DNA from 2 places in the Diaphorobacter sp. ED-3 genome. Region 2 is predicted to be linked to the other one. Evidence: predicted binding sites of a transcription regulator. Region 2 holds the regulator's gene; the other holds the start of a gene.
The links. The regulator LexA, encoded in region 2, represses DNA repair genes until DNA is damaged. The targets are predictions, from matches to a motif close to ACTGTATNNNNATACAGT.
Positions count from the first base shown of each region.

Region 1: the regulator LexA is predicted to act here: its motif matches at 5,525-5,542, upstream of recA (recombinase RecA).

Region 1 is NZ_CP115182.1:3,935,874-3,943,128, forward strand. It holds gene PCQ86_RS19010 (N-formylglutamate amidohydrolase) at 1-616, opposite strand, end outside; gene PCQ86_RS19015 (Bug family tripartite tricarboxylate transporter substrate binding protein) at 635-1,600, opposite strand; gene PCQ86_RS19020 (LysR substrate-binding domain-containing protein) at 1,711-2,637, shown strand; gene PCQ86_RS19025 (sensor histidine kinase) at 2,718-4,163, opposite strand; gene PCQ86_RS19030 (response regulator) at 4,243-4,917, opposite strand; gene PCQ86_RS19035 (MarR family winged helix-turn-helix transcriptional regulator) at 4,967-5,461, opposite strand; gene recA (recombinase RecA) at 5,611-6,732, shown strand; gene recX (recombination regulator RecX) at 6,813-7,255, shown strand, end outside.
Region 2 is NZ_CP115182.1:2,552,541-2,559,795, reverse strand. It holds gene hrpA (ATP-dependent RNA helicase HrpA) at 1-3,555, shown strand, start outside; gene PCQ86_RS12495 (pyridoxamine 5'-phosphate oxidase family protein) at 3,789-4,289, opposite strand; gene PCQ86_RS12490 (hypothetical protein) at 4,411-4,812, opposite strand; gene lexA (transcriptional repressor LexA) at 4,974-5,648, opposite strand; gene PCQ86_RS12480 (asparaginase) at 5,731-6,702, shown strand; gene adk (adenylate kinase) at 6,790-7,255, opposite strand, start outside.

The DNA.
Region 1 (7,255 bases), 1.4 Mb from region 2:
GCGTGGCGTGGCTGGCGGCCACGGCGGGCATGGAGTGGCAGTTGAGGTGGATGCTGTAGCCATGGCGCGCGTGGGCGGCGTCGATCTCGGCCGCCACCGCCGCGTGGTAGGGCCGCCAGCAGCGCTCGATGCGTGCACGCACCTCGTCCACGCCCAGCGGGCGGTCGTAGATGGGCTCGCCCTCGTCGGTGAACTTCCAGATCAGCCCCTTGCCCAGGCGCACCTTCTGCAGCACCACGGGGTCGGTGGTGACCGGGTCGGGCCAGGGCGCGTCCAGCAGGGTGGCGTCCAGTTCGGTGGTGTCGCGGTTGGCGTCCAGGTAGATGCGCGGGAAATGCGCCTCCACCCAGCCCACGCCCAGCCCGGGCGCGAAGGCGTAGAGCTTTTCGACGTGGGTGTCCTCCGCACGGCGCAGCACGGGCAGGTCCAGCGCAGCGCGGAAGTCGGCGGGGTAGACGGTGCCGCTATGCGGCGAATCCAGCACCAGGGGCGTGCGCCCCGCGATGCGGGAGACCATGCGTGCGGGTGACGCAGCGGGCGGCGCCGCAGGGGCGCCGGCTGCGCCGGGCTCGGCCTGCAGGTACTGGCTGTGGATCAGTTTCAGCACTGCTTGCATAGGCACACTCCGTGGAAATCAGTCCAGTTTGATCTTGGCATAGGCTGCCACCTGTTTCATCTTGTCAATTTCACGCGCGATCTGCGCGGAGAACTCGGCGGGCGTGGTGCCCGACGCATACAGCCCCTGGGCCGCCAGGCGATCGCGCACCGCCGGCTCCTTGAGGGCCTGGGCCACGGCCTGTTGCACGCGCTGCACCTGGGCCGCGGGGGTGGATTTGGGCGCCACCAGGCCGAACCACGACGCATCGTTGGCCTGCTTGTAGCCCAGCTCGGCATAGGTGGGCACGTCGGGCAGCACGGCCAGGCGTTCGTGCCAGGACACGGCCAGGGCCTTGAGCTTGCCGGCCTTCACGTGCGGCAGCGACGAGGCCACTTGGTCGAAATACACCGGCACCTGGCCGCCCAGCACGTCGTTGGTGGCCGGACCCGCACCGCGGTAGGGGATGTGCACCATGCTGGTGCCCGTGGCGCTCTTGAACAGCTCGCCCCACATGTGGCCGATGGTGCCGTTGCCCGGCGTCGCGTATTCCACCTTGCCGGGATGGGCCTTCAGGTGCTTCACGAGGTCGGCGAAGTCCTTGACGGGCAGCACCTTGGGGTTGACCACGATGATGCCGGGCGCCTTGACGATCTCGGTCACGCCGACGAAGTCCTTGATGGGGTCGTAGGGCAGCTTGCCCAGCACGGCCGGGTTCACGCCGTGGGTAGACAGCGTGGCCACGCCGAAGGTCAGCCCGTCGGTGGCGCGTGCCACCTCGGCCATGCCGATGGAGCCGCCCGCACCGGCCTTGTTCTCGATCACCACCGGCTGGCCCAGCAGGCGCTGCAGGGGTTCTTGCAGCGAGCGGCCGGCAATGTCGGTGGCGCCGCCCGGCGGGAAGGGCACGACGATGCGCAGGGGACGGCTGTTGTCCTGGGCGAAGGTCATTCCAGAAACTACAGAGGTAACCGCCAGCGCGGCAATCAGTTTGCGACGTTGCATGGACTCACTCCTTTGATGGTGCACGAAAGATAAACGAAGGGGTGCGGACGGAAAAGCAATAGCTGTGCCTGTTATCATTCCATTGTGGAATGTTTTGATCGGCAAACCCCATGATCCTGCGCCGCCTTCACCCGCCGCTGCACCTGCTGCGGGCGTTCTGTACCGTGGCCCGCTTCGGGGGCATCTCGCGCGCGGCCGAGGCGCTGCACCTCACCCAGAGCGCGGTGAGCAAGCAGGTGCAGGAGCTGGAGCGCTGGGTGGGCGTTCCGCTGTTCGAGCGCAGCCGCAAGCGCCTGTCGCTCACGCCCGCTGGAGAGCGCTACGAAAAGGCCGTGAGCGCCCTGCTCGCCCGCCTGGAGGCGGCCACGCTGGAGCTGATCACCAGCGGTGACGAGGGCGGCGCGCTGCACCTGTCGGTGCTGCCCACGCTGGCCGCCAAGTGGCTGATTCCGCGCCTGCCGCAGCTGCGTGCGCAGCACCCGCAGATCACGCTGCACTTCGTGCCCTACGTGCACGGCTACGACTTTGCCGACCCCGAGCTGGACTGCTCCATCCTGTTCGGCGATGGGCACTGGCCGGGCGCACGCGCGCACTACCTGACGGGCAACGACGTGGCCCTGATCGGCCCGCGCGCCGGGCTGGCCGGCGCGCCGCCCCTGCACAGCCCGCAGGACGTGGCACGCCACACGCTGCTGCGCCACGTGAGCGTGCCCGGCGCCTGGCAGCACTGGGCCGAGGCGCACGGCGTGAACGGCCTGGACCCGCTGGCCGGCCCGCAGTTCGACCAGTTCCAGACCATCATCCGCGCGGTGTCGGTGGGCATGGGACTGGCCCTGGTGCCGCGCTGCCTGGTGCAGGACGAGATTGCCGCCGGCACCGTCACCGAGCCGCTGCCCGGCGGCGGCTACACGAGCGACCTGGGCTACTGGCTGTGCTACCCCGAGTCGCGTGCGCAGCTGGCCACGCTGGTGCGCTTTCGCGACTGGCTGCTGGCGCTGGCGGACCCCGCGGCGGGCACGGCCGCACCGGCTGCTTGAATCCACCTCAAAATGCCCTCCAGCGGTTGCCCATCAAGCGCGAGCAGCTATTTAATCGATAGCATCGGACAGCGGCAGCGCTATGGCCCCGATTCGCGTGCCGCGAAACGCACGCTGAAGCGCGCGCCGGGCATGGCCGCGCCGGGGCGCACGTCCTCCAGCTCCACCTCGGCACCGTGCTGGCGCGCAATCTCGCGCACGATGGGCAGGCCCAGGCCGGAGCCGTCGGCGTCCGTCCCCAGCGCGCGGTAGAAGGGCTGGAAGACCAGTTCGCGCTCAGCCTCGGGCACGCCGGGGCCCGAGTCCTCCACCTGAAGCAGCAGCACATGGCTGAACGGGTCGGGCAGCACGCGCGCGGTGATCACGCCGGGCTGCTGCGCGCTGGACGGGGTGTAGTTGATGGCGTTGTCCACCAGGTTGCGCACCAGTTCCTTCAGCAGCGTGGGGTTGCCGTCCATCCACACGCCATTGGTGCCGGGCTCGACGCCGTCGTAGCCCAGGTCGATGTGCTTGTCCATGGCGCGCGGCACGCTGTCGCGCACCACCTCGATCACCAGCCGCGCCAGGTCCAGCGGCTGGCGCTGCACCACGGCGCTGCCGCCCTCGGCCCGCGCCAGCGCCAGCAACTGGTTGACGGTGTGCGTGGCGCGGATGGACGAACGCCCGATCTGCTTGAGCGACTGCTTGAGCTCCTCGGTGCTGGTGCCCTCGCGCTGCGCCAGGTCGGCCTGCATGCGCAGCCCGGCCAGGGGGGTCTTGAGCTGGTGCGCGGCGTCGGCCAGGAAGCGCTTTTGCGTGGCCATGGATTCCGACAGGCGCCGCAGCAGGTCGTTCACCGAGTCCACCAGCGGCGCTACCTCCATGGGAACGGCCTTGTGGTCCAGCGGCGAGAGGTCGTCGGGCTTGCGCGCGCGGATGCGCTCCTCCAGCTGGTGCAGCGGCTTGATGCCGCGCGCCAGCGCCAGCCAGACCAGCAGCACCGCCAGCGGCAGGATGACGAACTGCGGCAGCATCACGCCCTTGATGATCTCGGTGGCCAGCACGCTGCGCTTGGCGCGTGTCTCGGCCACCTGCACCAGCGCGGCGGGCGCGTCGGGCAGCGGCACGCGCACCCAGATGTAGGCCACGCGGATGTCGATGCCGCGCAGCTCGGCGTCGCGCAGCCGCACCTCGCCGGAGAACGCCTGCTCCTCGGGCGGCGGGCGCGGCAGGTCGCGTTCGCCCGACAGGTAGTCGCCCGTGGGCGAGAGCACCTGGTAATAGACGATGTCGGACTCGTCGGCGCGCAGGATCTCGCTGGCGGGCTGGGGCAGGTTGAACAGCACCTTGCCGTCCTGCACCGTGACGAGCTGCGCCAACGCATGGGCGTTGTACTCCAGCGCGCGGTCGAAGGGCTTGTTGGCCAGGCCCTGGGCCACCAGCCAGGTCAGCGCCAGGCTCACCGGCCACAGCAGCAGCAGCGGCGTGAGCATCCAGTCCAGGATTTCGCCGAAGAGGGAGCGCTGCTCGCGCTGGAAGATTTTCAAGGTGGTGGGTGTTTTTGGCCGCTAGCGCTTATGCATCAAGCGCAAGCAGCTATCAATAACAGAGCATCCACGGGTCCCGTCAGCCGGGGATCTTTTCCAGGCAGTAGCCCAGGCCGCGCACGGTGGCGATGCGGATCGGCCCGCGCTCGATCTTCTTGCGCAGGCGGTGGATGTAGACCTCGATGGCGTTGTTGCTCACCTCCTCGCCCCACTCGCACAGGCGCTCCACCAGCTGCTCCTTGCTCACCAGGCGGCCGGCGCGCTGCAGCAGCACCTCCAGCAGGCCCAGCTCGCGCGCGGACAGCTCCACCATCTTGCCGTCGATGGTGGCCACGCGGCCCGCCTGGTCGTACACCAGGGGCCCGTGGCGGATGGCGCTGCTGGTGCCGCCCATGCCGCGGCGCGTGAGCGCACGCACGCGCGCCTCCAGCTCCGACAGCGCGAACGGCTTGGCCATGTAGTCGTCGGCGCCCAGGTCCAGGCCCTTCACGCGCTCGTCCACGCTGTCGGCCGCCGTGAGGATCAGCACCGGCAGCGCCGAGCCGCGCCCGCGCAGGCGCTTGAGCACCTCCAGGCCGTGCATCTTGGGCAGGCCCAGGTCGAGGATCAGCAGGTCGAACTCGTTGTTGGTCAGGAGCGCGGTATCGACCTCGGTGCCGCTGGCCACATGGTCCACCACGGCGCCCGAGCCGCGCAGCGTGCGCAGCAGCCCGTCGGCAAGCACCTGGTCGTCTTCGGCGATGAGGATGCGCATGGGGTGTCTCTCCTGGTTGTCGTGCGCCGGCCTGCGCTCTGCCTGAATTTTAGGCCGCCGTGCCCTCGCCGCCGGCATAGGCCTCCAGGCCCAGCGCGACCACCGTGGCCACGTCCTGCCCCACCTCGGCGCGGAACTCGCCCTCGGCCTGCGCCACCGCCGCGCGAAACGCCTGCAGCCACGCCAGTCCCGTGGGCGTGAAGCGCACCAGGCGCGCACGCGCATCGCGCGGATCGGGCTCGCGCGTGACCAGGCCCCAGGCCGCGCACTGCTCCACCAGCGCGGCCATGGACTGCTTGGCCATGCCCGCGCGCTCGGCCAGGTCGGTGAGGCGGTCCCCCTGCAGCGACAGATGCCGCGTGATGTGGATGTGCGCGGCGCTCACCTGGTCGCGCGCCGCAAGGTTGGACAGCGCCAGCGGCACCTGCACGTCGCGCGCCATGAGCTGCAGCACGCGCGCATCGAAGCGCCGCATGGCATGGCCCAGCAGGCGGCCCAGGTGGGTCTGGCGCCAGCGGTCGTCGAGGCTGGGGGGAGCGGTCATCCGCATATTGTCAGCCAAACTGACCAAAAATTGATTGGATAACGCATCAACCGCCCATAAACTACTGTTCAAGCATCCAGCCTGTCATTGGAAACAGTTTCCAGGCAGGCACACGATTTCACCGTGATCCCGACCCGAAGGAGCATTTCATGGACGCCACCGTCAAAGGCAACGCAACCGCCGTCAACAGCGAAAAGGCCAAGGCCCTGCAAGCCGCCCTCGCGCAGATCGAAAAGCAGTTCGGCAAGGGCACCATCATGCGCCTGGGCGAGGGCGAGGCCATTGAGGACATCCAGGTGGTCTCCACCGGCTCGCTGGGCCTGGACATCGCCCTGGGCGTGGGCGGCCTGCCGCGCGGCCGCGTGATCGAGATCTACGGACCGGAAAGCTCGGGCAAGACCACGCTCACGCTGCAGGTCATCGCCGAGATGCAGAAGCAAGGCGGCCAGTGCGCTTTCGTGGATGCCGAGCATGCGCTGGATGTGCAGTACGCCAGCAAGCTCGGCGTTCAGCTCACCGACCTGCTCATCAGCCAGCCGGACACGGGCGAGCAGGCGCTGGAGATCGTGGACAGCCTGGTGCGCTCGGGCGCCGTGGACCTGATCGTGGTGGACTCGGTCGCCGCCCTCACGCCCAAGGCCGAAATCGAGGGCGAGATGGGCGACGCCCTGCCCGGCCTGCAGGCACGCCTGATGAGCCAGGCACTGCGCAAGCTCACCGCCACCATCAAGAAGACCAACTGCATGGTCATCTTCATCAACCAGATCCGCATGAAGATCGGCGTGATGTTCGGCAGCCCCGAGACCACCACCGGCGGCAATGCGCTGAAGTTCTACGCCTCGGTACGCCTGGACATCCGCCGCACCGGCACCATCAAGAAGGGCGACGAGGCGATCGGCAACGAGACCAAGGTGAAGGTGGTGAAGAACAAGGTCTCGCCCCCGTTCAAGACGGCCGAATTCGACATCCTGTTCGGCGAGGGCATCTCGCGCGAGGGCGAGATCATCGACATGGGCGTGAACGCGCGCATCCTGGAAAAGAGTGGCGCCTGGTATGCCTACAACGGCGAAAAGATCGGCCAGGGCCGCGACAACGCCCGCGAGTTCCTGCGCGAGAACCCTGGCCTGGCCGTGGAGATCGAGAACAAGGTGCGCGAGAGCCTGGGCATCGCACTGCTGCCCACGGGCCACGCGAGCCCGGCGGCCGACCTGCCCGAAGACAAGCCTGCGCGCGGCAAGAAGGCCGACAAGACGGGTGAGATCGAAGCGTAACCGCGCACCGGGTTTTTGAACGAAATCTGCCTCCAGCGCTTGACCATCAAGCGCTGGAAGCTCTTTTTTCAATAGCATTCATGGGATTCACCGCCCTCTCCCTCAAGGGCCGTGCGCTGCGCCTGCTCGCCCAGCGCGAGCATTCGCGCAGCGAACTGCAGGCCAAGCTGGCGCGCCACGTGCAGGAGGGCGACGATCTGCCGGCGCTGCTGGACGAGCTGCAGGCACGCGACTTCATCAATGCAGAGCGCGTGGCCGAGTCCGTGGTGCACCGCCGCGCGGAGCGCTTCGGCACCCAGCGCGTGCTGCAGGAGCTGCGGCGCAAGGGGCTGGACGAGGATTTGGTGCGCAGCACCGCCGCCCAGCTGGCGGGCACCGAACTGCAGCGCGCCCGGGCCGTCTGGCGCCAGCGCTTTGGCGACCAGCCCGCCGACACGCCGCAGGAGCGTGCGCGCCAGATGCGCTTTCTGGCCACGCGTGGCTTCGCCGCCGACGTGGTGCGCCGCGTGGTGCGGGGTGGTGA
Region 2 (7,255 bases):
ATCCTGCCGCAGCGGCCCGATTTGAAGGTGGTCGTGACCTCGGCCACCATCGACGCGGAGCGCTTCGCCAAGCACTTCGAGGGCAAGGCCGGTCCGGCGCCGGTCATCATGGTGTCCGGGCGCACCTATCCCGTGGAGATGCGCTACAAGCCCTTTGAAGAAAAGAAGGACTTCGACCTCAACGATGCCATTGCCGACGGCGTGGACGAGTTGTGGGCGGGCGGCAAGGGCGGAGACATCCTCGTCTTCCTGCCCGGCGAGCGCGAGATCCGCGAGGCGGCGGACCACCTGCGCAAGCACCTGCAGCACTCGCCGGTGCTGAGGAACGCCGAGGTACTCCCCCTGTTCTCGCGCCTGTCGCAGGCCGAGCAGGACCGCATCTTCGACGGCCACACCGGCCGGCGCATCGTGCTGGCCACCAACGTGGCCGAGACTTCGCTCACTGTGCCGGGCATCCGTTACGTCATTGACGCAGGTACGGCGCGCGTGAAGCGCTATTCCTTCCGTAGCAAGGTGGAGCAGTTGCTGGTGGAGCCCATCAGCCAGGCGGCGGCCAACCAGCGCGCCGGGCGCTGCGGCCGCTTGGCCAACGGCATCTGCATCCGCCTGTACGACGAGGCGGACTTCCACCAGCGCGACCGCTTCACCGACCCCGAAATCCTGCGCTCGTCCCTGGCGGGCGTCATCCTGCGCATGAAGTCGCTGGGCCTGGGCGACGTGGTGAACTTCCCCTTCCTCGAGGCGCCCTCGGGCCGTGCGATCGCCGACGGCTATCAACTGCTGCAGGAGTTGGGCGCCGTGGACGAGCGCGGCAATTTGCTGCCCATGGGCCGCGAACTGTCGCGCCTGCCCTTGGACCCGCGCGTGGGCCGCATGATTCTGGAGGCCCGCACCCGCGGCGCCGTGGCCGAGGTGCTGGTCATTGCCTCGGCCCTCAGCGTGCAGGACGTGCGCGACCGGCCGCTGGAGGCGCAGCAGCAGGCCGACCAGCAGCATGCCAAGTTCGACGACGAGAAAAGCGAGTTCACCGGCTACCTGCGCCTGTGGAAGTGGCTGCAGGATGCGCGCGGCGGCAAGATCGTCGCCAAGACGCGCAAGGAGATGGCGGCCCAGACCGCCCCCGCGGCCCAAGCGCGCAACACGGCCTTCCTGCCCGTCGCACAGCGCAGCAGCGGCGCGCAAGCGGAGGCCGCAGGCGAGGAGCGCCTGGCGCAGTTCCACCCCGCCGATGCGGAGGAGGCCACCCACAAGCTCAGCAACCGGCAGTGGGAGCAGTTGCTGCGCCAGAACTACATCAACATCCGCCGCGTGCGCGAGTGGCGCGACATCCATTCGCAGCTGCTCACCGTGGTGCGGGAGCACCAGTGGCAGGTGAACACCGAGCCCGCGGGCTACGAGGCCGTGCACCTGTCCATGCTGTCGGGCCTGCTGGGCAACATTGGTTACAAGGCCGAGGAGAGCGAGGCCTACCTGGGCGCGCACGGCATCAAGTTCCACCCGCACCCGGGCGCGCACCTGTCCAAGAAGCCCGGCCGCTGGATCGTCGCAGCCGAGCAGGTCGAGACCTCGCGCCTGTACGGCCGCGGTATCGCGGCGATCGAACCGCAATGGCTGGAAGAGGTGGGCGGCCATCTGCTCAAGAAGCAGCTGCTGGACCCGCATTGGTCCAAGAAACAGGCCGACGTGGTCGCGCTCGAGCGCGCCACGCTCTACGGCCTGGTGGTCTACAACGGCCGCCGCGTGAGCTATGGCCGCGTGGATCCGTACGAGGCGCGCAACCTGTTCATTCGCCAGGCGCTGGTCGAGGGCGAGTGGGAGACGCATTGGCCGTTCCTGGGCGCCAACCTCAAGCTGGTGCGCAAGGTGCAGGAGCTGGAGCACAAGAGCCGCCGCCAGGACGTGCTGGTGGACGACGAGCTGATCTTCGCCTTCTACGACCAGCAGATTCCCAAAGACGTGTACAGCGGCGCCACGTTCGACAAGTGGTTCCGCAGTGCCGGCAAGGAGAGCGCCGGCCTGCTGCTTCTCAAGCGCGACGAGCTGATGCGCCATGAGGCCGCGGGCATCACCACCGACAACTTTCCCAAGACGGTGAAGCTGGGCGGCGTGGACTGCACGGCCAGCTACCTGCACAGCCCCGGTGACGCGCGCGATGGGGTCACCGTCACGGTGCCGCTGTTCGTGCTGAACCAGGTGAGCGAGGAGCGTGCGGAATGGCTGGTGCCCGGCATGCTCAAGGACAAGATTCAGGCGCTGCTCAAGAGCCTGCCGCAGCGCCCGCGCAGCCGTTTCGTGCCGCTGCCGGAAAGTGCTGCGCGGCTGGCGTCGCTGTTCACCGAGGAAGAGCGTTGGGCCCAGGGCAGCTTGATCGACACGCTGCTCAAGCAAGTGCGCGATGAAACCTCGCTCGACGTGAAGCGCGCGGACTTCAAGCTGGACATGCTCAGCCCGCACCTGTTCATGAACTTTCGCGTGACGGATGAGCACGGCCGCCAGCTCGGCCAGGGACGCAACCTGGGCGCGCTCAAGGCGGAGTGGGGGAGCAAGGCTCGTGGGGCGTTCCAGGCGCTTGCTTCATTAAAGATAGCTGGTGGCGCTCACCAGAAGCCAGATTCCGGTGGAAAACCATCTGAAACCAAGGAAAACCGGGCGCCAGCAGCTATCAAAAAAGAACCACCCGTCGGCGCGCCCGCGGCACGCAAGGCCGATGCCCGCTACGAGGATTGGAGCTTTGGCGAACTGCCCGAGCTGATGGAAATCGCCAAGGGCAGCCAGACGCTGATCGGTTTCCCCGCGCTCATCGACCACGGCGATGCGGTGGGCATCGAGGTGTTCGACGAACCCGAAGTCGCCGCCGCGCGCCACCGCGTGGGCCTGCGCCGGCTGTTTGCGCTGCAGATCAAGGACGCGCTCAAGTACCTGGAAAAGAACATCCCCGATCTGCAGAAGATGGCCGTGGCCTTCATGCCGCTGGGCACGCAGGAGGAGCTGCGCGCACAAATCATCGACGTGGCCATCGACCGCGCCTTCCTGCAAGAGCCGCTGCCCAGCAACGAGGCACAGTTCAAGCAGCGCGTGCAGGACGGGCGCGGGCGCCTCACGCTGATCGCCAACGAGGTGGCGCGCATGGCGGCGGCCATTCTCATCGAATACGCCGCCACGCAGCGCAAGATCAAGGACACCAAGAACGCTCCCGAGGCCACGGCCGACGCGTCACAGCAGCTGCAGCGCCTGATGCCCAAGCAGTTCATCGCCGCCGCGCCCTGGGCGCAGCTGCAGCACTACGCGCGCTACCTCAAGGCCATCGCCACGCGCCTGGACAAGTACCGCGCCGACCCGGCACGCGATGCCGCCAAGCTCAAGGAACTGCAGCCGCTGGAGCAGCGCTATTGGCGCATGGTGGCCGAGCGCAAGGGCCAGGTGGATGCCCGCATGCAGGAGTACCGCTGGATGCTGGAGGAACTGCGCGTGAGCTTCTTCGCGCAGGAGTTGCGCACGCCGTATCCGGTCAGCGGCAAGCGGCTGGACAAGGTCTGGTCGCAACTGGTGTCTTGAGAGCGGCTCTCGCGCGGGGACAGGCCGTCGGGGCAGATGTGCTGCCACCAGCCGCCGTGGGCGGGGCCGTTCATGCTTTGGCGCGCACGGCGAGCGTCCGCCAACCCGTCACCAAACCGGCCCTGGCAGCGACCCGTGTGGCCTTCCCAGGCACCGGGCTTGCGGCCGCCAGCGCTCGCCTGGGCGGAACGGCCCTTGCCATCCAACTGCTGGCGGCGCCGATCGCCCCAGCGTCAAGACATGAGCAGCGCCTTCAGCTCCTCGGCAGATAAATCCCGCGCCGCGCCAAACCCTGCCACGTGGCGGCCCGCCGAAGGGATGATCTGCACGAACTGGAAGTCGCCCAGCGCCGTCATGGGCGCTGCCTCAGGGAAGTGCCGCAGGTAGGCGGCGCGCGCGCTGGCGGCTGCCTCGGGCGCAAGCAGTACGGCTTGTCCTTGGATGGCAACGCGCTCCAGCGCATGCACGGGCTGGGCCGCGTCCTCGGGCGCCGTGATCAGGAGAGAAACCGCGGGCGATTGCCGCAGGTTACGGGTATGGGCGGCGAGGGCGCTGACATGCAATACCAGCACCTGGGCCGTGGAGTCGATGGCATACGGAACGAACGACACCGCCGGCGTTGTGAATGGAACCGTTTCCGCGCCGGGCAGGGTTTGCAGCGTTGCCAGCGCGGCCGTGCGCCGGCCCCACAGCAGTTGCCGCAGCAAGCGGTCCAGGCGGGACTCGTGGGTCATGGCGTGCTTGGGGGCGGGCAGTTGCAAGTGCCGTGCATTGTAGAAACGGGCCTGCGATGAACGCGCTGCGGCCGTGACGCCTTCGAAAAGTGTCAGAAGTGGTCGCAGCAGTGCCCCGCGGTCAGCGCAGGGCCAGGCGCTCCAGTTCCGCGCACACATCGGCCATGCGGCCGGAAATCACGAGCTTGCACGCGTCGTCGGTGTCATGGCGCAGGATCACGCGCAGGGGGAGCGAACGGGTGGAGATCGCAGGCCGCAGACCTGTGTGCTGCATGGCCGCATCCGCGGCAGGCATGGCAAAGGCGCGGTGGCGGGCCGGATTTTCTTGCGCCATGCCCGCCACGGCGGGGCTATCGGGAGGGCCGGCGTTGGGCGTCGCTCGCTGGAGTGCATCGGCGCGTCCGTGCGTGGTGCAGGCAGAGGGTGCAGCGCCGCGCGACATATGGCGTGCGGCCAGTCCCCATCGGCGCAGGCGGCGCAAGGGGCGGGAAAGGGAGGCAAAGGCAAAGAGGGCAAATCCCATGTGAAGACTCCGGCATGCCAGGGCATGAAGGTGGAACACAGGCAGGATTGCCAAGGACGTCAAGCGCGCATCCGCAGGGTTGGCATGCCGCAGCCACGGGGCATGCCCGGGCTACCGCCTGCCAGACGCCCGCCACCTGCGGCGGCGCTGCATTCAACGGACTACATGAGCATGGTGTTGCGTATCAGGCCCACGGCCAGCCCTTCGATCTCGAAAGGTTCGCCCGGCTCGACGCGGATCACCGGGTAGTCGGGGTTCTCGGGCAGCAGCTCGATGGCGCTGCCTGTGCGGCGCAGGCGCTTGACCGTGACGTCATCGCCCAGGCGCGCCACGATGATTTGCCCGTTGCGCGCCTCGCGCGTTGCCTGTACGGCGAGCAGGTCGCCGTCCATGATGCCCGCGTCGCGCATGGACATGCCGCGCACCTTGAGCAGGTAGTCGGGCTTGTGCGCAAACAGGCTGCCTTCCACCGTATAGGTCTGGTCCACATGCTCCTGGGCGAGAATGGGCGAGCCTGCCGCCACGCGGCCCACCAGCGGCAGCGTGAGCTGCGACAGGCCGGGTATCGGCAGGTTGAACTGGGCGCCGCGCGCCGCATTGATGTTGCGCACGGTTTCGCCGCGCAGCCGGATGCCGCGCGAGGTGCCGCTGACCAGTTCGATCACGCCCTTGCGGGCCAGCGCCTGCAGGTGCTCCTCGGCCGCGTTGGCGGACTTGAAACCCAGCTCTGCCGCGATCTCGGCGCGGGTGGGCGGGGCGCCGGTGCGCGCGATGGCGGTCTGGATCAGGTCCAGGATCTGCTGCTGGCGGGCGGTGAGCTTGGGACTGTCGAGCATGGTGCGATCCAATGCGGTCGGTGGTTGAGTGGGTTACTGTTTTTTAATCCAGTATCTGTATTTTTGAACAGTTTTTGGAGGGATGCAAGTGGCAGCTGCAAGAAAAATCGTCGTTATGGGCACCGGCGGCACGATTGCGGGCTCTTCCGCGGTGCAAGGCGCGAACGTGGGCTACACGGCCGGGCAGATCGGCGTGGAGCAATTGCTGGCCGCGGTGCCCGGGCTGGTGCAGGCCGCGGGCGGCGCGCTGGTGGCTGAACAGGTGGTGCAGCTGGACAGCAAGGACATGGGCTTTGACGTGTGGACGCGGCTGGCCGGTCGTTGCGCCGCACACCTGGCCGACCCGGCCGTGGCCGGCGTCGTCATCACCCACGGCACGGATACGCTGGAGGAAACCGCCTGGCTGCTGCACAACCTGCTCGATACCACCGCCAAGCCAGTGGTACTGACCTGTGCCATGCGTCCGGCCACGGCGCTCGCGCCGGACGGGCCGCAGAACCTGCTGGATGCCGTCACACTGGCGGCCGATCCCTCGGCGCGGGGGGTTCTGATGGCGGCCGCTGGCGTGGTGCACGGGGCACGCGAGGTGAGCAAGGTGCACCCGCTGCGGCTGGACGCGTTCGACTCCGGCGATGCTGGGCCTCTGGGCTGGATGGAAGCGGGGCGCGTGCGCTGGGCCCGCGGCCTTGCGCCGCAGGTGGAACAGCCCGCGCATGGCGCGCTGGTGCCGATCCTGCCAGATGCCGCCTGGCCACGCGTGGAAATCGTCCTCAGCCACGCCGGCGCGGATGGCGCGTTGGTGGACTGGCTGGTGGAGAAGGGCGTGCACGGCCTCGTGGTGGCCGCCACCGGCAATGGCACGCTGCACCATGCGCTGGAGGCCGCGCTCGCGCGTGCCGTGGCGGCCGGGGTGCAGGTGCGCGTGGCTTCGCGCTGCCCGCAGGGGCGGATGATGGACCTGACGGGCACGCCCTGGCGCGATGCGGATGGGCTGAGCCCTGTGAAGGCACGGGTCAGCCTGCTGCTGGAGCTGATGCAGTCCGCTAATTCATAAGCACCGTCATGGGCCGAGGCGCTTGCCTGGGCACACAGCACAACGCCCCGCATTGCGGGGCGTTGGCGGGGGCCGGCGGCGGGTTCGTCAGCTTGACAGTGCCGTCAGGGCGCGCTGGGTGATTTCCTCCACGCTGCCGGTGCCTTGAATGGCTCGGTACTTAGGCGCGTTGGCGGGATCGGACTTGGCCCAGCTGGAGTAATAGTCCACCAGCGGGCGGGTCTGGTCGCTGTAGACCTGCAGGCGCTTCTTGACGGTTTCTTCCTTGTCGTCCTCGCGCTGCACCAGGGGCTCGCCCGTCACGTCGTCCTTGCCTTCGACCTTGGGCGGGTTGAACTTCACGTGGTAGGTGCGGCCCGAAGCCGGGTGGGAGCGGCGGCCGCTCATGCGCTCGATGATGGCGTCGAACGGCACGTCGATCTCCAGCACATAGTCGAGCTTCACGCCCGCGGCCTTCATGGCGTCTGCCTGGGGGATGGTGCGTGGGAATCCGTCGAACAGGAAACCCTGGGCGCAGTCGGGCTCGGCGATGCGCTCCTTCACCAGGTTGATG